Regions from separate parts of the Bacillus sp. CGMCC 1.16607 genome, predicted to be linked through region 3. Evidence: riboswitches for the same ligand, from Rfam matches in the RefSeq annotation. Region 3 holds a riboswitch; each other region holds the start of a gene.
What was found. A riboswitch is a leader RNA that binds a small molecule or an ion and turns the genes downstream of it on or off. The one in region 3 is predicted to bind S-adenosylmethionine.

Region 1: it holds a riboswitch for S-adenosylmethionine, as region 3 does, so the genes downstream of both, ACFSO7_RS12525 (homoserine dehydrogenase) here and ACFSO7_RS15765 (YezD family protein) in region 3, are expected to answer to the same signal.
Region 2: it holds a riboswitch for S-adenosylmethionine, as region 3 does, so the genes downstream of both, ACFSO7_RS11135 (methionine ABC transporter ATP-binding protein) here and ACFSO7_RS15765 (YezD family protein) in region 3, are expected to answer to the same signal.

What each region holds. Positions count from the first base shown of each region.
Region 1 is NZ_JBHUJX010000019.1:17,190-25,171, forward strand. It holds gene ACFSO7_RS12510 (ABC transporter permease) at 1-1,006, opposite strand, end outside; gene ACFSO7_RS12515 (ABC transporter ATP-binding protein) at 1,282-3,021, shown strand; gene ACFSO7_RS12520 (hypothetical protein) at 3,126-3,653, shown strand; SAM riboswitch class I at 3,796-3,907, shown strand; gene ACFSO7_RS12525 (homoserine dehydrogenase) at 4,001-5,263, shown strand; gene ACFSO7_RS12530 (SET domain-containing protein) at 5,474-6,079, shown strand; gene ACFSO7_RS12535 (hypothetical protein) at 6,160-7,098, opposite strand; gene ACFSO7_RS12540 (GNAT family N-acetyltransferase) at 7,289-7,861, opposite strand.
Region 2 is NZ_JBHUJX010000018.1:172,896-180,877, reverse strand. It holds gene ACFSO7_RS11140 (O-acetylhomoserine aminocarboxypropyltransferase/cysteine synthase family protein) at 1-1,200, shown strand, start outside; SAM riboswitch class I at 1,341-1,451, shown strand; gene ACFSO7_RS11135 (methionine ABC transporter ATP-binding protein) at 1,551-2,576, shown strand; gene ACFSO7_RS11130 (methionine ABC transporter permease) at 2,569-3,237, shown strand; gene ACFSO7_RS11125 (MetQ/NlpA family ABC transporter substrate-binding protein) at 3,252-4,091, shown strand; gene sufC (Fe-S cluster assembly ATPase SufC) at 4,426-5,211, shown strand; gene sufD (Fe-S cluster assembly protein SufD) at 5,229-6,539, shown strand; gene ACFSO7_RS11110 (cysteine desulfurase) at 6,539-7,768, shown strand; gene sufU (Fe-S cluster assembly sulfur transfer protein SufU) at 7,758-7,982, shown strand, end outside.
Region 3 is NZ_JBHUJX010000022.1:144,496-152,477, forward strand. It holds gene pepT (peptidase T) at 1-166, opposite strand, end outside; gene ACFSO7_RS15745 (rhodanese-like domain-containing protein) at 263-592, shown strand; gene ACFSO7_RS15750 (bile acid:sodium symporter family protein) at 623-1,588, shown strand; gene ACFSO7_RS15755 (ABC transporter ATP-binding protein) at 1,695-2,408, shown strand; gene ACFSO7_RS15760 (ABC transporter permease) at 2,401-3,552, shown strand; SAM riboswitch class I at 3,687-3,792, shown strand; SAM riboswitch class I at 3,874-3,979, shown strand; gene ACFSO7_RS15765 (YezD family protein) at 4,044-4,196, shown strand; gene ACFSO7_RS15770 (PPC domain-containing DNA-binding protein) at 4,389-4,898, shown strand; gene ACFSO7_RS15775 (MetQ/NlpA family ABC transporter substrate-binding protein) at 4,895-5,713, shown strand; gene ACFSO7_RS15780 (methionine ABC transporter ATP-binding protein) at 5,761-6,774, shown strand; gene ACFSO7_RS15785 (methionine ABC transporter permease) at 6,778-7,449, shown strand; gene ACFSO7_RS15790 (enoyl-CoA hydratase/isomerase family protein) at 7,461-7,982, shown strand, end outside.

The sequences.
Region 1 (7,982 bases), on a different contig from region 3:
GCAATTTAATAGCGAAATTTAAGATGAAAATTAATCCCTGCCAAAAGTTAGGAATGGACAACCCAATAAGAGCAAAGAACATAAAAGTATAATCAAGAAAAGAATTTGGTTTTGTTGCAGAAATAATCCCTATTGGAATGGCAATGAGGATAGCCATAACTAAGGCAATAACCGTAAGTATCATTGTAATCGGGAATTTTCTAGCTATACTTGCCGCAACTTCTTCATTACCTGAAAAAGATGTCCCAAGGTCGAATGTCAAAATTCCTTTAATCGCGTTCCATAATTGAGTTATAAAGCCTTGATCGAGTCCATGTAAATGATTAAATACAGCAATCTGTTCCTTTGTCGCTGTTTGACCGAGGATATTTGCGGCAGGGTCAAAAGGAGATAAATACAAAATAGTAAATACGACAAACGTAACACCAAAAATAACAAAAATACTCATAAGGAGTCTTTCAAATATGTATTTAATGTATGGGTTGTTAATAAGTAACATTAATACATACATTGGTAGGCCAGGAATGAAGGATAAGATTAAAAAAATAGGTTGAGAGATAAGATTTTGAAAGGTATCGTCATAAGTAATTCTTTTCTTTCCTTGTTGTTCGAGGACAAAATTAGTTTTTTCTACTAATGTTTTTTGAAACTGTTCCTCTGTCCATTTTTTCACTTGCTTCTCTATTTCCAGTTGATTTACTTTTTTCTCAAGAAAAGTATGTTTTCGTAAAATCTGATCTTTAAAATCGATCATTAACTCCTCTTTGTAACCTGATAAAAGTAATATATGCCTGGTTCTTTCCAAAATAGAATAGTACTCGTCTTTTTTTCTCCTATTTAAGTAAAAAAGCAAAACAACTAAGTGAACAGGAAACCCTAGTATAAAAATAAATAATTTGTATGAATTTCTCTGCTGCAGCTTGGCATAGGTTCTACCAATATTTTCAGAAATACGAAGCCTTTTTCGATATACTTTACTAAATTCCGGTACTTTGATGCCCTCCATCGTTTTTTATCCCCTCCTTAAGTTTCGCATGATTCCGAATACTAAAGCATATTCTAATTCTAGTACATTATGAAATGAAATTTTTTAGATTGATTTATCGCAGATTAACGGGCAGTTATACCCCCACCTCAAGGTAATGAGTGAAAACTAGATATCCTAGGTGGGGGAAAACTGCCCGTAAAAGCCAGATTAGTTCAACTAACAATCAGTGGGGGATGAAGCCCCCCCCCACTGATTGAGTTTCACTTTATTTATACTATAGGCAGGTGAAAGATTTGGAACCTATCCTGAAAGTGAAAGATTTACGAGTATCCTTCCAAATGCGCGATGAAGAATTCGAAGCAGTAAAAGGGATAAGTTTTGAAGTGAATAAGGGCGAGACATTAGGAATTGTAGGAGAATCCGGAAGTGGAAAAAGTGTTACTGCACGGTCTATTATGCGACTTCTTCCCTCTCCTCCCTCTTATTTGAAAGAAGGTGAAATAATCTTCCTAGGTGAAAATCTTGCTTATAAAACAGAAAAGGAAATGGAAATGATTCGCGGTCGGGATATCGGAATGATTTTCCAAGATCCAATGACATCTCTTAATCCAACGATGCGAATTGGGAAACAAGTCACAGAAAGCTTGATGAAGCATCAGCAAATGTCTAAGAAAGAAGCTACAAAGAAAGCAATCGAATTACTCAAACTTGTAGGAATCAGAAATAGCGATATTCGTTTCCAACAATACCCTCATGAATTTTCAGGCGGAATGCGCCAACGGGTCATGATTGCGATTGCCCTTGCCTGTCGTCCGACATTACTTATTGCTGATGAACCGACAACTGCTCTAGATGTAACGATTCAGGCACAAATTTTGAATTTGATGAAAGATATGCAGAACCGTTTTGGTACATCCATTATTTTAATCACTCATGATCTTGGTGTTGTTGCAGGTATGTGCGACCGAGTCGCAGTTATGAAGAATGGAGAGATCGTAGAGACTGGTAAAACGACTGAGATTTTTGAAAACCCGAAGCATTCTTATACGTTGAAGCTATTAAATGCACTCCCACGTTTAGATGAAAAGAAAAAGATCAAATCAACACCACTTATCTCTCCAAAAATTGATAAAACTAAACCATTACTTGAGGTAAGGTCGTTGACACAATCTTTTGATTTAGGAAAAGGAAATGTTCTGAAAGCAGTAGATAACATTAGTTTTCAGATCCGTCCTGGTGAGACTCTAGGGCTTGTTGGTGAGTCTGGCTCTGGCAAGTCCACAACTGGACGTGCTATCTTGCGTCTTCATGAACCAACAAGTGGTGATGTATTATACCAGGGAATTCCAGTAAATCGCCTTTCACAAAATGAAATGAAGGCCATGCGTCGTCATATGCAAATGATTTTCCAAGACCCATATGCATCGCTTAACCCAAGACTTAAAGTCCTTGATATAATTGGGCAAGCATTAGACATACATAAGCTTTGCGATAGTAAAGCAGAACGAAAGAATAGGGTTGAGGAACTACTCGAAATGGTTGGACTGGACCCTAAGTTTTCTATGCGCTTTCCACATGAGTTCTCCGGCGGCCAGCGTCAACGGATTGGCATTGCCCGGGCACTAGCAGTTGAACCAACGTTTATCGTATGTGATGAACCGCTTTCCGCTCTAGATGTATCGATTCAATCACAAGTTGTACAATTACTAGAAGAACTTCAGCAGCGACTTGGATTAACCTATTTATTCATTGCTCATGACCTTTCAATGGTGAAACACATTAGTGATCGGGTTGCTGTGATGTACGCAGGTAAAATTGTGGAGCTCGCTGAAAGCGAAGAACTCTATACAAATCCGCAACATGAATATACGAAGTCATTGCTTTCTGCTATTCCTGTTCCTGATCCTAAAATTGAATCAAAAAAGAAAAGAGTATTAATGGACGAACAGACGGACGACGATCCATATCAGTTACGTAATTCAGTGCTTGTTGAAATAACTCAAGGGCATTGGGTTGCACTCCCAACGGGATGAAACAAGCATATACGGCATAGCTCCCTTTAAAGTTTCGTTAATTAGAAGTTTTATAGTAGCTTTATATTAAGAGAAACATATTTCAAATGAAAGAAGGTCTATTCATGAGTAGAAAAGCTAAACTCTCCCAACATACTGCTATTTTATTGGAACGTGCACGAAGGTTTGGTATTTCCGATGATCTAATACTTTCCAGTAAAGTTAATGAAGACATCTCTCCCTTTAAAGTAGCTGAGGAGCCATATTACAGTTATGACACATTTTTTTCGTATGCGGAAACTCATAACGAAGACATAGTAGAAGCCATAAAAACCGGCTATAAAATGAAATTCAATACACTTGGCGGGATTCAAACATGGCTAAAAGAGAAATTTGAATTTGTACCCGAAATTGACTTTTCCTTCGTCCCTGGAAAAATTGACAACCTGAAATTATCTAAGAAACAACTAAACACACTTTATCACGTTTTAGCCAAAAATTGGGTAATGTTAGTCAAGACAGAAAGTACTGGGGAAATCGTTTTTCATGAAAATAATTTTCATGAATTAATAGAAAGATTTGAAGAAGAGATTATGGTGAAATTAATCATTATATCTGAATATGAAAATAGCAAAAATCGTCAATCTTTATAAACGAATAAGGTAGACAATGTACTAGAGGAAAAAGTTAGTCTTAGTATTTTGAAACTGTTCATTTGCTCCCATGCAATATGTGTCGTAATAAAAGTATTGACCATGTAATTTTTTCCTGTTAATATTTGTATTAATTTGAATAGTCTTATCAAGAGTGGCGGAGGGAAAGGCCCTGCGAAGCCCGGCAACCTTCAAACATATCGTTTGAAAAGGTGCTAAATCCTTCAAAGTTTTTTAACTTTGAGAGATAAGAGATCGGAATTTTTTTAACCTCTCTATCTCGTGATGGAGGGGTTTTTATTTTCTTCACGATAAGCCTAAATCTTTAGATTCGAGAGGAGTAAACAATGAAAAAAATTAAAGTGGCTTTATTGGGTCTGGGGACTGTTGGTTTTGGAACTTATACAGCACTAACAGAACGTGAGGAGAAATTCGCTTCATTAATTGGAAAAACATTTGAAATTACAGGGATTTTGATAAAGGATGAAGAAAAACCTCGTGAGATTGATAAGCAGACGTTAATTACCACTTGCTTTGAGTACTTATTTCTCAACGAAGCTCCTGATGTTGTGATTGAGGTAATGGGAGGCATCGAACCAGCATTTAGTTATATAAAGCGAGCTTTACAATCTGGCTGCCATGTAGTTTCCGCCAATAAAGACTTGATAGCCAAACATGGAAAAGAACTAAGGGATCTTGCTTCGGCTCACCATGTACGTTTTGTGTATGAAGCAAGCGTAGCCGGAGGAATTCCTATTTTAAGAACGATAAAGGAATTACTAGTAGGCAATCAAATTGAGAATGTGGAAGGAATTCTTAATGGGACCTCCAACTTTATCTTATCCAATATGCGAACAGCGGGAGCTTCCTTCGAGAAAGCCCTAGAACTTGCTCAACAAAAAGGATATGCAGAATCAGATCCAACGAATGATATTGAAGGGATTGATGCTTTTTTTAAAGCAATGGTGTTATGCGATTGGATATTTGGCCGTCAACCTGATTGGAAGCAAGTGAATGTCGAAGGTATTACAAATATCACAATAGATGAAATACAATTGGCATCTCAGCTTGGACTCCGTGTAAAACATCTCGTTCTTATAAACAGTGATTTACATGTCGAGATTAAGCCGGTTTTTGTTGATTCGGATCATCCTTTATACGGAGTCGAAAATGTCGATAATGCTATTCGACTAAAAACTGACATTCTTGGCTATTTGACTTTACAAGGAGCAGGTGCTGGAGCAGAAGCGACTTCTAGCGCAGTCATCGAAGATTTATTATCGATATATTTAACCAAACCCATCAATCGTGAGGTAAACATTAATACAGTCAACACATCTTGCGAGAAACAAAGTGATGGGCAAAAGATCTACTTATTATTTTATGATAAAAGTCAGGCTAGATCGGAAGAATTATATTCACAACTTGCTAAATATGGAACAATCCTTACAACAGGATATCAATCTAGCTCTAAGAAAAGCTATATTTTATATAAGGGAAGTCTGAAAGAATACGAGAGTCTTATCCACTTTAAAAAATATGAAGTAAAGGTATTTAATCATACCTTATATGCAAATGTAGTTCAGCCTGAATTCGTAAATGAAGGATAAAGTAAAGGTGAATATGCTAGACAACCATTGATAAACTTGGTTAAGAAGAGATTGATTGAACTAAGCTAATAAATAATCGAACAGTGTCAAGCGCTGTTCGATTATGGTACCTGCCCCTTCATACATAGTCACCGAATCTTTCATCAACAAACTTGTCCCGACAGCATAGTATATAAGATAAAAAATCAACAAAAAAGGAGCACAACGCATATGATGTTTCCTTATACGAAGTTACATTATATCAATGATCAAATAGGATTTGGAGTGATAGCAACTACATTTATTCCCAAAGGAACCATTACATGGGCTTTGGATGAGATGGACCAAATACTAGAACCAGAGTTTGTTGCTAAATTGGATAAACATAGACGGAGATTTATCAATAAATATTCTTTCCGTAATAAAAATGGTCAATATATTCTTTGCTGGGATCTTGGCAGATATGTAAATCATAGTTTTCATGCGAATTGTATAGGAACAGCTTATGACTTTGAAATAGCTATTCGTGACATTCTACCTGGTGAACAATTAACAAGTGATTACGGGACCTATAATGTTGGAATGTCTTTTGATTGCATCCCAGAGGAAGGAACGAAACGAAAGAAGGTTAACCCTGATGATCTTTTACATTATTACAAAGAATGGGATCAACAAGCATTGGAGGCTTTAAAGTATTTTAAAGATATAGATCAACCACTCATTCATCTCATTGATCCCAATTCTATGGTGAAAATTCAGTTCGCAGCTACCGAAAATATTCTACTTGATTCCATCAAAAGCAATTATTATAATCGTTCTTCTAAAAGAAAGTACTAACTCCTTGTGCTTATACAGGCACTGATTGGATAGAAAGTGCTAAAATTCCGCACCTATAGATTCCTATACTCCATTACTAGCTACTCCATATTTTCTGTTGGCTGAAGTGCATGATCATTTAATATCTTTTCCACTTCCTCATAGCCAGTCGGGAAGGCAAAATTATAACGTGCGGGCAAGGCAAAAACATAGTTGCTATTTCGACCAAGTTCTCTTGGACCGATCGGAGCTGCCCCAATATGGAATTGTTCATTTAAAAGTGATTCCCACTGTTTGAGAGTAAAGATCATGATTGGAATATCTTGTCGTTGATTTTCTAAAGTCCATTCTGGATGACGAATCAGTACCATAGGACCCGTTTCAACAACCTTCTCACCCTGCGCACTATCTAAAGCAAGACCCTCCCATTTTTCAGTAGTAATCTGAAAATCTTTCCAACTTTTCGGTAAGGAGAAATGAAAGCCATACTGAGAATTTTTATAAACAATGGAGTTAGCTTCTTCATAATCACCCATCGTGACATCATCAATCAGCCAGTGATTGTTGATTTTTTTCACTTTTAGAGTAATAGGTCGCTTGGCTGCAACTCCGCCTTGCGCTTTCTCTACACTTGTAACCTCTTTGATTTCGCCTTTCACTTCATACGTATTTTCCGTTACTTTTACAATGGATAGGACTTCAATACGATCTGGCCATGGGCTAGATACCAACCTTCCAAGGGCGATTTCCGAATTATTCATCCATTTTGAAAGAAGTGGAGATGAAATAAAATCCCCATAGTTCTCCTCTATACTTTTTTTCACACTTTCTTCCGGGGCTAGAAGAGAAACGTTTTGGAGTTTACTGCCGAAGTCCGTAATTAGATTTGTAATCACTTTCTCTACCGATTCAGTCGATTGCTCCTGATCTTTCTCTTGCTGTTCCTGCACGTTAGCCCCCTTTCCACTAACGGAGCAACCGAACAAAGATATACTTACTATTAACATAAGGGCAATGACACCCATTAATCGTTTTTTCAAAATTAATCCCTCCTTGAAAGTCTCTATATAATAAGACGGAAACAGGTTCAGTTTCGTTTCATCATCCTTGCCCAATAAACTTCCCAAACTCTTTCTAGATTATCGTCCCTCCAACCTAACTTCTCTGAGTTGGATATTTTTCATAAAAAAATACCACTGCTATTATTCATTACAGTGGTACGAGCATCGATTATTTATTTTCGGCAAAATATTCTTCTTTTATAATTGAATACATTTTAAGGTCATGTTGTTTTCCTTTTATATACATACCATTTCTAATGATTCCTTCGAAAGTCATTCCTATTTTCTCCATTACCTTCCATGAACCAATATTCTCTATAAAGCATCTCGCTTGTATACGAGCTAAATCCATATTTTCAAAGCCAAATTTGATTAATTCTTTTGCTGCTTCTGTGATAATTCCTTTACTCCAATAATCTTGAGAAAGAACATATCCAGTCTCTGCGATTTTATGATGTGGCTGCCAGGAAACAAAATCGATCGTCCCAATAAATTGGCCGTTTTCCTTATATTCGATTCCCCATAATCCCAGTTTCTTATTTTCATATTGCTCTAGTATAAATTGAATAAACCCTTCCGATTCTGATAGAGTTTGATGAGTATTCCATGTTACATATTTGGATACCTCTTCATTTGAACCATATAAAAACACATCATTCGCATCGTCCAATGTTACTTTTCTAAGAATAAGTCTCTCGGTTTCTATAACAGGCAAGTTCCCGTATACTTCTTCCATTTTCATAACAAACACTCCAAATAAATTATTTTTAAAACTAGTGTTTATTATTCTTCTATACTTAAAAGCACTTTTCCTTTATGAATTTTTTAATTGTTCCATTTTTTAAGACAAAAGAAGAAGCTAC
Region 2 (7,982 bases), on a different contig from region 3:
TTTCAAAATACAGAACATGCAGCTAACTTGTTTGGACTGAAGGAATCAGGATACATATACACAAGAATTCACAACCCAACTGTCACCGTTTTTGAAGAAAGGGTAGCCCTATTAGAAGGAGGAGTGGGAGCATTGGCTGTAGCAAGTGGAATGGCTGCCATCACTCTAGCTATTTTGAACATTGCACAAGCTGGTGATGAAATCGTATCAGCCTCCACTCTTTATGGGGGAACATACAATTTGTTCGCTACAACATTACCAAAGTATGGAATTAAAGTAACGTTTGTGGATCCAGAGCGACCAGAGAATTTCGCCGAAGCCATAACAGACAAAACGAAAGCCATTTTTGCTGAGACCATCGGAAATCCTTCATTGCGAGTGTTAGATATTGAAAGAGTTGCAGAAATTGCACATTCACATGGGCTACCACTCATCGTAGATAATACATTTGCAACTCCATACCTTTGCCGCCCAATTGAGTATGGAGCAGATATCGTTATTCATTCTGCAACGAAATGGTTATTGGGTAATGGAACAACCTTAGGAGGAGTAATTGTTGATGGTGGGAAGTTTGATTGGAGTTCATCGAAATTTCCTGGTTTCAATGAACCAGATCCTAGCTACAACAATATCGTTTACAGTGAGGTACTTGGACCCATTGCCTATATTATAAAGGCGAGAGTTCAATTATTACGTGATTTAGGACCTTCCTTAAGTCCGCAAAATGCGTTCCAATTTGCACTTGGTCTCGAAACTTTGCATGTGAGAATGAAGGAACATATTGCCAATACAAAAGAACTGATTCATTATCTAGAACAGCATCCTGCTGTAGCTTGGATCGCTTATCCAGGACATGAAGATCACCGAGATTATGAGTTAGCAGAGAAATATTTGCCAAAAGGTGCAGGCTCAGTGGTAGTGTTTGGAATTAAAGGTGGTAGAGAGGCTGGAGCAAAACTTATTGATTCTTTAGAGCTCTGGGCACATGTGGCTAATGTTGGAGATGCGAAAAGCTTGATCATTCATCCTGCAAGCACGACTCATCAGCAATTGGATCAGGATGGATTAATCGCTGCCGGAGTATCGGAAGATTTAATTCGTTTATCCGTGGGCATAGAGCATATCGAAGATTTAATCGAGGATCTTGAGCAAGCAATTGAAATATCGACAGGAATTCGTTCGAGAGCTTTAAAAGTTTAGTATTTATTAGCGATTATTACCAAAATTTTATTGTAGAAAAATGCATTGACACCCTACTTTTTCCGTGATACGATATCACTCGTGATTACGAAAATTACTTAAACGCTTTAAAGTGTTAACTGAATATAGATATGTTTTTGCTCTTATCAAGAGAGGTGGAGGGAAGTGCCCTATGAAGCCCGGCAACCGTCAACGGTCAAATGTTGAAATGGTGCCAATTCACACAAAGTGTAAACTTTGGGAGATGAGAGAAAGGGAAATCGTCTGATTACGCCTTTCTGCTTATCTGTGCAGAAAGGCGTTTTATTTTTCTAAAACAATGATATTACGGAATAAAGTGGGTGAAATAAATGATTTCTATTAAAAATGTACAAAAAATATACTCTTCCAAGAATGGAAAAGTAAGAGCAGTCGATGATGTCAATATTGAAATAAAAGAGGGAGAAATATTCGGGGTCATTGGATATAGCGGTGCAGGGAAAAGTACCTTGATTCGAATGCTTAACGGTTTAGAAATTCCAACTGATGGAACAATAACGGTTGCAGGTCGTGTAGTTTCCAAGATAAAAGGAAGTGCACTTCGTAAAGCCCGTCAAGAAATCAGTATGATCTTTCAGCACTTTAATCTTCTCTGGTCAAGAACTGTAAGAGAAAACATTGCCTTTCCACTTGAAATAGCGGGAATCGCAAAAGCGGAGAGACAAAAACGAGTAGATGAATTGATAAAACTTGTCGGCCTGGATGGCAGGGAGAATGCTTATCCATCTGAATTGAGTGGTGGGCAAAAGCAAAGAGTGGGGATTGCCCGTGCACTTGCTAATAACCCAAAGGTGTTATTATGTGATGAAGCCACTTCGGCACTTGATCCACAAACAACAGACTCCATTTTAGATTTACTTGTGGATATTAACAAAAGATTGGGATTAACGATCGTATTAATAACTCACGAAATGCATGTAATCCAAAAAATTTGTCACCGTGTTGCCGTGATGGAAGGCGGAAAGATTGTTGAGGTTGGTCCTGTTTTGGATGTGTTTAAAAATCCAAAACAAGCCATTACAAAAAGATTTGTCCAACAAGTTACGGAGCCTGATGAAACGAAGGAAATTGCTGATCACCTAGTAAAACGTTATCCAGAGGGTAAGATTGTCCAATTAACTTTCGGTGGTGACGATGCAGAGCAACCACTCATCACAAATCTAATTCGCCATCATGAGGTTACTGTGAATATTTTACAAGGTAAAATCAATCAAACACAAAATGGATCTTATGGTACGTTGTTTGTTCATATAGATGGTGAGAGTCTAGAAATTACGAAAGCGATTGATTATATTCGCTCACAGCAAGTTGGAGTGGAGGTGATCACAAATGGTTGAGAAATTTTTTCCTAATGTGAACTGGGAACGAATGTGGGAAGCCACAAACGAAACTCTTTATATGACAGGGATTTCTGTGTTGGCAACTTTTTTACTAGGAATTCTTCTCGGTTTGTTATTATTTCTAACTTCAAAAGGGAATATATGGGGAAATAGACCGATTAATCTAGTCATCAGCGCATTTGTTAACATTTTCCGTTCGATTCCTTTTCTTATATTAATTGTTCTTCTCATTCCGTTTACGAAATTTATCGTAGGAACAATGATTGGAGAAAACGCTGCTTTGCCGGCATTAATCATTGGTGCAGCACCATTTTATGCACGGATGGTTGAAATTGGTTTAAGGGAAATTGATAAAGGTGTCATTGAAGCAGCAAAGTCAATGGGAGCCAAAACGAGTACGATTATTTTTAAAGTGCTATTGCCTGAATCCATGCCAGCCTTAGTTTCGGGAATAACAGTGACAGCCATTTCACTTGTAGGATTTACGGCGATGGCAGGAGTTATTGGTGCTGGTGGATTAGGGAACCTCGCTTACTTGGAAGGTTTTCAAAGGGGCCGTTACGATGTCGTATTTATGGCAACCGTTGTTATATTAGTCATAGTTTTTGTCATTCAATTCATTGGTGATTTCATCACTAGAAAATTAGATAAAAGATAAGAGGAGAGATTAAAATGAAAAAATGGTTAAGTATTATTTTATCATTAGCAGTTGCACTAGTCCTTGCTGCTTGTGGAACTTCTGAGGAAAAAACAGATGGTGGGGAAGGGAAAGATGAATTAAAAAAATTAGTTGTAGGTGCTTCAAACGTACCTCATGCTGAAATTCTAGAAGAAGCAAAACCATTGTTAAAAGAAAAAGGAATCGATTTAGAAATTACAACTTTCCAAGATTATGTTCTTCCAAACCAAGCGTTAGAATCAAAAGAATTAGATGCAAACTATTTCCAACACATTCCTTATTTAAATGCACAAATTGCTGAAAACGGTTATGATTTTGTTAATGCTGGTGGTATTCATATCGAACCAATCGGTGTTTACTCTAAAAAATATAAAAGCCTAGATGAACTTCCTGAAGGTGCACATATTATTGTTAGTAACTCAGTTGCAGACCATGGACGTATTTTATCAATGTTAGAATCACAAGGCATTATTACTTTAAAAGAAGGCATCGATAAAACAAAAGCGACAGTTGAAGATATTATTGATAACCCAAAAAAATTAAATTTTGATGCAGAATACGAAGCATCTTTACTTCCTCAAATTTATAATAATGACGAAGGCGATGCCGTATTAATCAACTCAAACTATGCAATCGATGCAGGTTTAAATCCTATTGAAGACTCCATTGCGATTGAAGAAAGTGATTCGCCTTATGTAAACGTAATTGCAGTTAGAAATGGTGACGAAACAAAAGAAGAAATCAAAACGTTAGTTGAAGTACTACGTTCGAAAGAAATTCAAGATTTCATTCTTGAAAAATATAAGGGTGCAGTAGTACCTGTATCTGAATAACAACAAAAAAAACTGACCAAAATTGGTCAGTTTTTTTTGTTACTATATAATAAGGAAGAAAAAAGGTTTGAAGATAATTATTTTTGAGCGAATATTGCCCATACATGAATTTATAAAGGTAGTAAAAACTAAGCAAAATATGTTTAAAACTTGATATACATCAATGTTATTATGATCCAATTAAGTTAACATTATGTACATAGTGTAAATCAGTTTAAATGGTTGCTATCAGATTCTATTTGTTATAAGATTGTAATGAGAATAAAATGAGAATGAAGTTTGATGATCAAAATAGGTCATTAAATATTACTTTGTATATTTCGGAGGTATAGATATGGCAGGGTCAACATTAACGGTTAAAGATTTACATGTAGCGATTGATGGGAAGGAAATTTTAAAAGGTTTAAACCTTGAAGTAAAAGGTGGAGAAATCCACGCAATTATGGGGCCAAATGGTACAGGGAAATCAACTCTTTCTTCTGCTATTATGGGTCACCCTAAATATGAAGTAACGAGTGGAAGCATTACTTTAGATGATCAAGATGTACTTGAAATGGAAGTAGATGAACGCGCTCGTGCAGGTCTGTTTTTAGCAATGCAATATCCTAGTGAAATTAATGGTGTGACAAATGCAGACTTTTTACGTTCTGCCTTGAATAGCCGTCTTGGTGAAGGAAATGAAATTTCTCTTATGAAGTTTATTCGTAAAATGGATGAGAAAATGGATTTTCTTGAAATGGATCAAGATATGGCACAACGTTACTTAAACGAAGGTTTCTCTGGTGGAGAGAAAAAACGTAACGAAATCCTACAATTAATGATGCTTGAACCAAAATTAGCGATTCTTGACGAAATTGATTCTGGATTAGACATCGATGCATTAAAAGTTGTTTCTAAAGGAATTAACGAAATGCGCGGTGAAGATTTCGGATGTTTAATTATTACTCACTATCAACGTTTATTGAACTATATCACTCCTGATTTTGTACATGTCATGATGCAAGGTCGTATTGTGAAATCAGGTGGTCCAGAGCTTGCACAACGCTTAGAAGCAGAAGGATATGACTGGATCAAGAAAGAACTTGGAATTGAAGACGAAACAGTTGGGCAAGAAGCTTAGGCGTTAGGGGGATCAACATGACAATTGATACAAAATTACCATTTGATCAGGAGTATGTAGCTAATTTTTCAAAAGAAAATGGCGAACCTGTCTGGTTACAAGAACTTAGAAAAACGGCAATAGCAAGTGCGGAGCAACTACCGTTGCCGAAGCCTGATAAAACAAAAATCGATAAATGGAACTTCACTCAATTTGCGCAACATCAAGTGAAGAGCAACACTTATCCATCTTTATCTGATCTACCAGAAGCGGTTAAGGCTTTAGTTGACACAGAAGCTGGCAATAAAAACCTATATATTCAAAACAACACAACTCCAGCTTATTTAGAAGTTTCCACGGAGTTAAAAGAAAGCGGAGTTATTTTTACTGATATTTTTACAGCTGCTAAAGAGCATAGTGATTTACTACAAAAGTATTTCATGACAAACGGTGTGAAAGTAGATGAACATAAATTAACTGCTTTGCATGCGGCGTTGCTTAATGGTGGAGCTTTCTTATATGTTCCTAAAAATGTAGAGCTTAAAGAGCCAATCCAAGCAATTTTCGTTCATGATGATGCATCGGTTAATCTATTTAACCATGTATTAGTTGTGGCAGAAGATAATAGTAAAGTAACTTATGTAGAGAACTATGTTTCAACGATTGAAGAAGCTGATGGAATCTTTAATCTCGTTACTGAAGTCATCGCGAAATCAAATGCACAAGTTCAATATGGAGCAGTTGATAATTTAGCTAAAGGCGTTACGACTTATGTGAATCGTCGTGGTGTAGCAGGTAAGGATTCACGTATTGAATGGGCATTAGGCTTAATGAATGATGGTAACACGATTTCAGAAAACGTAACTAACCTAATCGGAGATGGTTCGGTTGGTAACACGAAAACGGTTGTCGTTGGTCGTGGAAAACAAATTCAAAACTTTACTACAAGCATTGTTCATTTTGGAAAACATACAGATGGGCATATTCTAAAACACGGAGTTATGAAGGACGAAGCATCTTCAATTTTTAATGGTATTGGAAAAATAGAACACGGTGCATCGAAATCAAATGCTGAACAAGAATCTCGTGTATTAATGCTTAGTGAAAAGGCACGTGGAGATGCAAACCCAATTCTACTTATCGATGAAGATGATGTAACTGCTGGACACGCAGCATCAGTTGGACGCGTGGATCCATTACAGCTTTACTATCTAATGAGTCGAGGAATTTCAAAAACTGAAGCGGAACGTCTTGTCATTCATGGCTTCTTAGCACCAGTCGTTAACGCACTTCCAATTGAAGGCGTGAAAAAACAATTAACAGAAGTGATTGAAAGGAAAGTAAGATAATGAATATCCAGGATATTCGAAACCAATTTCCGATTCTAAATCAAGAAGTTAATGGAAATCCACTCGTATATTTAGACAGTGCAGCAACCTCTCAAAAACCGATTCAAGTGATTGAAGCGTTGGATAAGTATTATCGCGAGTATAACTCGAATGTTCATCGGGGAGTTCATACTCTCGGTACGAAAGCAACCGATGGTTATGAAGGGGCACGTGAAAAGGTTCGTAAGTTTATTAATGCAAAGTCGACAGAGGAAATCATTTTTACTCGTGGAACGACGACGGCTTTAAATACTGTTGCAGCAAGCTACGCTGCGGCAAACCTGAAAGAAGGAGATGAAATTGTTATCTCCCATATGGAGCATCATAGCAATATCATTCCATGGCAACAAGTAGCGAAAAAAACCGGAGCACAGTTGAAATATTTGCCTCTACAAGAGGATGGCACAATATCGTTAGAAGATGTTAGAGTAACTGTCACATCCAATACAAAGATAGTTTCCATCATGCACGTTTCCAATGTCCTTGGAGTGATTAACCCAATCAAGGAAATTGCTCAAATTGCACATAGTAATGGAGCGATAATGGTGGTGGACGGTGCTCAAAGTGCCCCACATTTGAAAGTAGATGTACAAGATTTAGACTGTGATTTCTTTGCTTTTTCTGGACATAAAATGTGTGCACCAACCGGAATTGGCGTATTATATGGTAAGAAGAAGCTTTTAGAAAATATGGAGCCAATTGAATTTGGTGGTGAGATGATTGATTTTGTTGAATTATACGATTCAACATGGAAGGAACTCCCGTGGAAATTTGAAGGAGGGACACCGATCATCGCTGGAGCCATCGGTTTAGGTGCGGCGATTGACTTTTTAGAGCAGATTGGTTTAGACCAAATTACTGAACATGAACATAAACTAGCAGCCTATGCTCTAGAGAAAATGTCGACTGTGGAGGGAATATCCATTTTCGGACCTAAGGATCCAGCAAAAAGAGCTGGAGTTGTTACCTTTAATCTTGATGATGTTCATCCTCATGATGTAGCGACCGTTCTTGATGCAGAAGGAATTGCTGTCCGTGCAGGACATCATTGTGCCCAACCACTCATGAGATGGTTAAAACAATCTGCTACCGCAAGAGCAAGCTTCTACCTATATAATACGGAAGAAGATATTGATAAGTTTGTTCAAGGGCTTATCAAAACAAAGGAGTATTTTAGCGATGTCTTCTAATAACCTAGATGCCTTATATCGTCAAGTAATCATGGATCATTATAAAAATCCGCGAAATAAAGGTGTTATTGAAGATGGAAATTTAACCATTAATATGAATAACCCAACATGCGGTGACAGAATCCAGTTAACGATGAATGTGGAAGATGGCATCGTTACAGATGCGAAATTTGAAGGAGAAGGCTGTTCGATTTCAATGTCTTCCGCATCGATG
Region 3 (7,982 bases):
TTTCATCCATTGTCACATCAACCATACCAATCGCTTTCAACTCATCTACGAGCATTTGTGCAAGAGTGAGTTGTCCAGGTGTGGAAGGACAAGTTTCACTATCATCATTAGACTGTGTATCGACAACAACGTAGGAAGTTAATCTCCTAATTAGATCTTGTTTCAATTTGCATTCATCTCCTATTCATAATCTTTATTTAAGTTTATCATAAGTGTAATGAGTTATTAATTTTAACTATCGAAACTTAAGGAGCTGATTGTAGTGAATGTAAATAAAATATCACCAAAAGAACTGTATGAAAAGATGAAGAAGGATAATCCTGTTTTTCTACTTGATGTGAGAGCCTCGGAAAAATTCGATGCCGACCATATTGAAGGAACAACACGAAATATCCCGAAAAATATCATTTTTGAAATGGATGAAAAAAGTGCCCAAGCTGTTGAATTGCCAAAAGATGAAGAAATTGTTGTCACATGTACTACTGGAAATTCTGCGGCTAAATGTGCTGCCATTTTAGCAGAAAAGGACTATAATGTTTTAGTGTTAGAGGGTGGAGTAACCGCTTGGAAGGAATACGTAAAATCCCTTTAAAATTATATACTGATTGGAAGTTATGATTTCATGCTGCACAGAATAAACAAACAAATTGAAAAAATTATGCCACTGGTCACCCCGGCAAGTGTCGTTCTAGGGGTGTTACTCTCGGCTTATATTAAGGATTTCTCCTATTTAATTCCATGGATCTTTGCATTTATGACTTTTTCAGGAAGTTTAGGCTCTAACTTTCGTTCCTTGAAGGATGCGGTTTTACATCCATTACCGATTCTAATTGCATTAGGCTTGTTGCACATCATCATGCCAATTTGGGCTTGGGGAATCGGACATATTGTTTTTAATGAAGATATTTTTACGATCACGGGAATTATACTCGGAATGGCTATTCCAACTGGAATTACTAGTCTTATTTGGGTTTCTATTTACAAAGGGAATATTCCTTTTACTCTATCACTCATTCTAATCGACACTTTACTTTCGCCTATTATCGTACCTTTTACGATCTCACTCATGGTTGGGCAAAAAATTGAGATGGATGTACCTAGCATTATGACTGGTTTGTTAGGAATGATCGTTCTCCCTTCCTTAGCTGGTATGACGATCAATCAATGGACAAAGGGCAAAGTGAAAGAGATTTGGAGTCCGAGACTAGCGCCAATTTCTAAAATTGGTCTTGCAGTTGTCGTTATGTTAAATGGTGCCGTTGTGGCACCTCATTTACGAGTGATTAGCGTAAAACTCATTGTCATCGCGATTGTTGTATTCGTCATTGCTATGTCTGGATATTTTCTTGCTTTTGTTTTAGGAAGAGTGTTTAAACAAGATCAAGGAACAGTGATTGCATTGATATTTACAGGCGGAATGAGAAACATCAGTGCAGGAGCGGTTTTAGCCGTTTCTTACTTTCCACCTGCAGTTTCGGTTCCAGTTGTTGTGGGGATGCTATTTCAACAAATACTCGCATCACTTAGTGGATATTTATCGGATCGGTACTATCATCAAAGAGTCTCAAAACAACAACTCAATATGTAAAATATGTATGATACTTGGGAGGAGTGTTTTTATAGCACTTCTTTTTCTTTTAAATTAAGAAACCTTTTCAAATTTTTTCCGTATAAAAAAGCGGAGGGGAATGCAGATGTCACTAATCTCAATAAATATTAAACAAGCAGGCTATGAAAAAGATGAAGCAATGATTCAGGATATACAGTTTTCAGTAGAAAAAGGTGAACTCATCGGTTTAATTGGGGCAAATGGTGCGGGGAAGAGTACAACGATAAAAAGTATTCTCGGATTAATTCCTTTTATAGAGGGGGAAATTATAAAGAAGGAGGAGACCATTACCTCTTATCTTCCTGAGAGACCAGTATTTTATGATGACTTAACCTTACAAGAACATATCGATTTTATTGCAGCTGTTGAGCAAATTACAGATGAAGAAGTAACTGACCGTGTCATGCCATTATTAAAAAAATTTAAAATGGCCGAACATATTCATGAATTGCCTGCCACCTATTCAAAAGGAATGCAGCAAAAAGCAATGATTATATTAGCCTTGATGACTCAACCTGAGATACTTATTATCGACGAGCCGTTTATTGGGCTAGATCCAATCGCCACAAAAACTTTATTAGAAATCATTCAAAAGGAAAGAGATCGTGGCGTTGGTATATTAATGTGTACCCATGTATTGGACACAGCTGAAAAAATTTGTGATCGTTTTGTGTTAATAAATGCAGGTCACTTAATTGCAAATGGGAAGCTAGAAGAATTCCGTACAAGCTGTAAAATGCCAGAAGCTTCTCTTTTCGATTGCTATCATCATTTAATAGATGGTGATAGTGATGAATAGTTTTCTAGTATTTATTGACCGAGTGAAACGAGATTATTTATATCAATATCGTATCATTAAAATCGTTTTAGACTGGACAATTATGTTATATTTAGTAGTTCCAAGTTCAATTATTGCTATTTTTATTTATCGTTCTTGGTGGTTGGAACTTCCAACATGGAGTGAATACTTGTCTATTTACATACTTATTTCCATTGCTTTTTTAGTCAGTTGGGCTGGGAGTTTTCGTACTTTTGTTAAAGAAGCAGATGGGATCTATTTTTTAAAACATATAAAGAAATTTTTGAATATGAAGAAATGGGCATTTGCCTTTTCGTTAGGGAAAGCGGCTTTTCAAATTATTTTGTTTGTCATCGTTGCTCTGCCCTTTTTATTTCATCGTTTTTCATACGATACTTTAGAAATCGTAGGATTTTCGTTATTTTACATCGGCCTAACTTTTTTGATTATTTGTATCAAAACGGTATTCATTTCTAGATTTACGGGTTGGATAGAAAAATTTATCTTGTGGTTGATTGTGATTACCTTATTTTTATGTAATATGTTCTTTTTCTCACCCCTAGTATTTCAGCCAGTATATTCATTCGCTTTAGCCATTCTATTTATAGGTATATCACTGGCACTTACGCTCCCAAAGGTGTCTACAACGAGAAATTTCCAAGAAGAAGTAAGAAAAGAAAATGAAGAACGATTACGTTACTTGAATATTATATTCAGAGCATCTCCAGAAATTGAAAAGACAAAAACATCAAATAGGAAAAAGCCATTACTATTTCGTCAGTCTAAGAGAGTCTTCAAGAAACGCACAGCACAGAACGGTTTTATCGAGCTATTTTTAAAAATGATTGGCAGGAATTTCGCGTATTTAAAGGGGTACTTTCAAATGATCGGGACAACTGGCGTGGCCATAGTCGTATTACCCCCTGTTCTTTTTAAGATCATTATCTTAATTGGATTCTCTCTTTTTATTTTGTATTGGATAAGCAATTTATGGGATAAACTCATTTTAGCGCATCCTAATAGTAAACAGTATGTGAGCCATGAATCATATTATCAGGCTAGATTAAAAGCGAATCTATTTTTTTCGATTCCAGCGATTTGTTGTGTCTCGATTATTTTTCTCGTAACCATGTTAATCAAATAATCCCGATAATGGAAAAGATCCACGTAAAGTTGGTCAACTTTACAAACAGAGTTGGCATATTCTTTTTAAAAAAATCAAATTTGTTGTTGACAATTTTTAAATAGGTATTATAGAATCAACAGTATCATAATTAAATCTTATCCAGAGAGGTGGAGGGAACTGGCCCTTTGAAGCCTCGGCAGCAGACTCCTTTTGAGAACTGTGCCAATTCCAACAAGCGTAAAGCTTGGTAGATAAGTTAAGAGATGTCATCTTCCGTCCCTTCTTATGTTATCAAGTTAACATAGGAGGGATTTTTAATTTATATAAAAAAATAAAATTTTCTTATCAAGAGAGGTATAGGGACTGGCCCGATGACACCTCGGCAACAACTCATTCGTGAGAACTGTGCCAATTCCAGCAAGCATTTAAGCTTGATAGATAAGAAGAGTTAGATCACTTTGACCTCTTCTTGCCGTTGCCAAGAAGAGGTTTTTTATATGGAGGGTAATATGAAAGAGATTAATCAAAAAACTTTAGATCATATCATTGATACATTAAAAAAATTAGAATTCGGATCGGTAGTCGTTACTGTACATGATGGAAAAATCACTCAAGTTGAATCGACTGAGAAAAGACGGTTTACAGATAAAAAGATTGATTGAAGTAGGTAAAATGATAATGGAAAGTGAGTAAACACGTTCCAATTTAAGAACTAAATATTCCCGGGCTGACTGGACGACCAGAGGCCCCAATAAGACTTACATAAAGTATGTAAGCCTTATTGGGGCCTTTTTCGTTCAAAAAAGAAGGGGTTCTATTACATTTTTGGAGGTGACATAAATAATGGGGTAAGAATTCATTGTGCTGTTGGAGACACTGGAAAAACAGTAGCGGCCCGACTGCTACCTGGCACTGACCTGATAACAGGAATTGAACAGGTATGCAAAGAAAATGGGATAAAATACGCCTCTATCTTAAATTGTTTTGGCAGTTTATTGCGATCGGGATATTTTTATTTAGTCCCGAAGGTAAATTCGAAGATTGGTGCTGGATATGGTGAACTTAATGAAGTGGAAGGTCCAATTGAATTTTTGAATGGAACGGGTGTGGTTTGTCAGCGTGACAACCAATATGAAGTTCATATTCATGGCACGATGTGTGACCATAAAGGAAATGTTTTTGGTGGACATCTTGTAAAAGGGAAAAATCAAGTTCTGACAGTCGATCTTGTCCTGGTCGAAATAGAAGAAATGGCCCTTCTGCGCCAATTTGATGATGAGACAGAAGGCAACCAATTCTATCCAGTCAAATTGGGTGAAAGTGAAACGACATATTTAAAAAACAAACAGGAGGAAAGCAAATGAAAAAGCTAGCAATCATTTTATCTTTAATACTATTAGTAGGAGTTCTTGGAGCATGTGGAAAAACGGCTTCTGGGGATGGGAAACATTTAAATGACAAGAAATTAAAAATCGGAGTGACTTCAGGGCCACATGAACAAATTGTTGAAAAAGTAAAAGAGGTTGCTGCAAAAGAAGGCTTGGAACTCGAGCTAGTCGTCTTTTCGGATTACATTATGCCAAATACTGCATTAGCTGAAGGTGAATTAGATGTAAACAGTTATCAACACAAACCGTTCTTAGAGAAATTTAACGAAGACCATGATACCGAATTAGTAGAAGTAGCTAAAACCATTCTAAACCCAATGGGAGTGTATTCTGACAAGTTTGCTAGCATTGAAGACCTACCAAAAGGAGCGAAAGTAGGTTTACCTAATGATCCTACAAACGGAGCACGTGCTTTATATATTCTTGAAGAAGCAGGAATCATAAAAATTAAAGAAGATAAAAGAGAAACAGCTTCGATCTATGATTTAGAAGAAAACAAGCTTGATTTAGAATATATTGAATTAGACGCCGCTCAAATTCCGAAGCAATTAAGTGAACTAGATGCAGCTGCCATTAACACGAATTTTGCTTTAGAGGCTGGACTAAACCCGAAGAAGGATTCCATCCTTTTAGAGTCAACGAATTCACCATATGTTAATTACCTTGTAGTGCGTGAAGAAAACAAAAATGACCCAGTACTAAAAAAGCTTAAAAAGGCTTATCAGTCTGAAGAAGTAAAGCAATTCATCGAGAAGACATTTGGTGGTTCCGTCATTCCGAGCTGGGATTAATAAGAAGAGGTGATTCATCACCTCTTTTAAAAAGGGGGAACAACAACATGATTATATTAAAGAATATTTCCAAGAAATTTGAAACGAAAAAAGGGATTGTAGAAGCCGTAAAAGATGTTAATATCCACGTCCATAAGGCAGAAATTCATGGTGTGATTGGCTATAGTGGTGCAGGAAAAAGTACCTTGATTCGCTGTGTTAATTTACTTGAAAAACCAACGAGTGGTCAAGTTTTTATAAATGGAGAGGAAATTACCACTATATCTGCTAGTCATCTACAAGAAAAAAGAAAGAAAATAGGGATGATCTTTCAACATTTTAATTTATTAAAAACAGCAACAGTCTTTGATAATATTGCTATTCCATTAAAGCTAATGGGAGTGAACAGGGAAGAAATTCAAAGTCGGGTAAATAAATATTTAGAAATAGTAGGATTATCAGATAAACATAATGCCTACCCCGCCCAGCTGTCAGGGGGGCAAAAACAACGTGTCGCCATTGCAAGAGCCCTTGCTGGGGAGCCAGAAATTTTATTAAGCGATGAGGCTACAAGTGCTTTGGATCCTGAAACAACGGATTCCATTTTGGACTTATTATTGAAAATTAATCAAGAATTAGGAATTACAATCCTCCTAATCACACATGAAATGAATGTCATTCAAAAGATTTGTGACTACGTATATGTTATGGAGAACGGTGAAGTAATTGAACAAAACTCTGCTATTAACTTGTTTACAAAGCCCAAAAAAGAGACGACGACGAAGTTTTTAAATACGATCTCGCAACGAAAGTTATCCCCTTCATTAATCAAACAATTGAAAGTGAAAGGTTCGGTGCTACGACTTACTTTTGTCGGGGAATCAACAGGGCAGCCGTTACTAGCTTTAGTAAGCAAACAGTTTAACGTCAAACCCAATATTTTAACAGCTAATATTATTGAATTAAAAAATGGGATTGTCGGTAATTTAGTGGTTCACTTAATTGGAGATCAAAATGAAATCGACCAATCTATACAATTTTTAAAAGAACATGGTGTCGGTGTCGAAGAGTTGGAGGGATAATCAATGGACAGATTTGAGACATTTACTGAGCAGTGGATCCCGATTATTGGTAAGTCATTAGGAGAAACGTTTCAAATGGTTTCGATTTCTCTTGTGTTGTCTGTTTTAGTCGGAACTGGGCTTGGTATTCTTTTAGTGTTAACAAGATCTGGTCAACCGCTTGAAAATAAATGGACCTATCATGGATTAAACCTATTGATTAATATTATTCGGTCCGTCCCCTTTATCATTTTATTATTCTTTATCTTACCTTTTACAAAATGGGTTGCTGGAACAACGATAGGGGTAAAAGGAGTCATTGTTCCTCTAGTTATTTATACAGCTCCCTATATTTCTAGATTAGTAGAAACAGCCTTATTAGAAATGGACCATGGTGTCATTGAAGCGTATCAAGCGATGGGGATTAAGAAGAGACATATCATTTGGAACGTTATGTTAAGGGAATCAAGGTCATCGCTTGTTCTAGGACTTACGATTGCAACAGTAAGTTTAATTGGAGCAACCGCGATGGCAGGTTTAGTTGGCGCGGGAGGACTTGGAGATTTAGCGTATCGCTTCGGGCATTTACGATATGAGGTTGACGTGATGTATGCCACCGTGTTTATTTTGATTGTGATCGTACAAAGCATTCAAACAATAGGAAATAAATTAGCTACACAGTTGAAAAAGGACTAGAGGGTGAGATTTTGCCAAAAGAGCTTTATATTGAAAAAACTGGATCGATCGCTACGTTGATTATCAATCGACCAGATAAAAAGAATGCGTTCACTTTAGCCATGTTTGAAAAATTGCCCATTTTAATAGAAGAAGTTGAACAGGATTCTTCTATTAAAGTGCTTATCATTAAAGGAATTGATCAAACGGCTTTTTCAGCTGGTGCTGATATTACAGAGTTTTTGGAAAATCGCTTCTCAGAAAAGAAGGCGAAAGAATACAATGATAAAGCTCTTTATGCCGTTGATAGGCTATATCGATTTTCTAAACCAACCATTGCTGTGATCCAACGTCTTGCTGTTGGTGGAGGGCTAGAATTATCACTTGCCTGTGATTTTCGCTTTGCCTCCGATGATAGTCTACTGGGAATTCAAGCTGCTAAACTCGGATTTATTTATAACTTAACGAGCACGAAAAGATTACTAGATACGGTAGGACCATCAAAAACAAAAGAGCTACTTTTCTCTGCAAATTTAGTTGATGCAAAGGAAGCT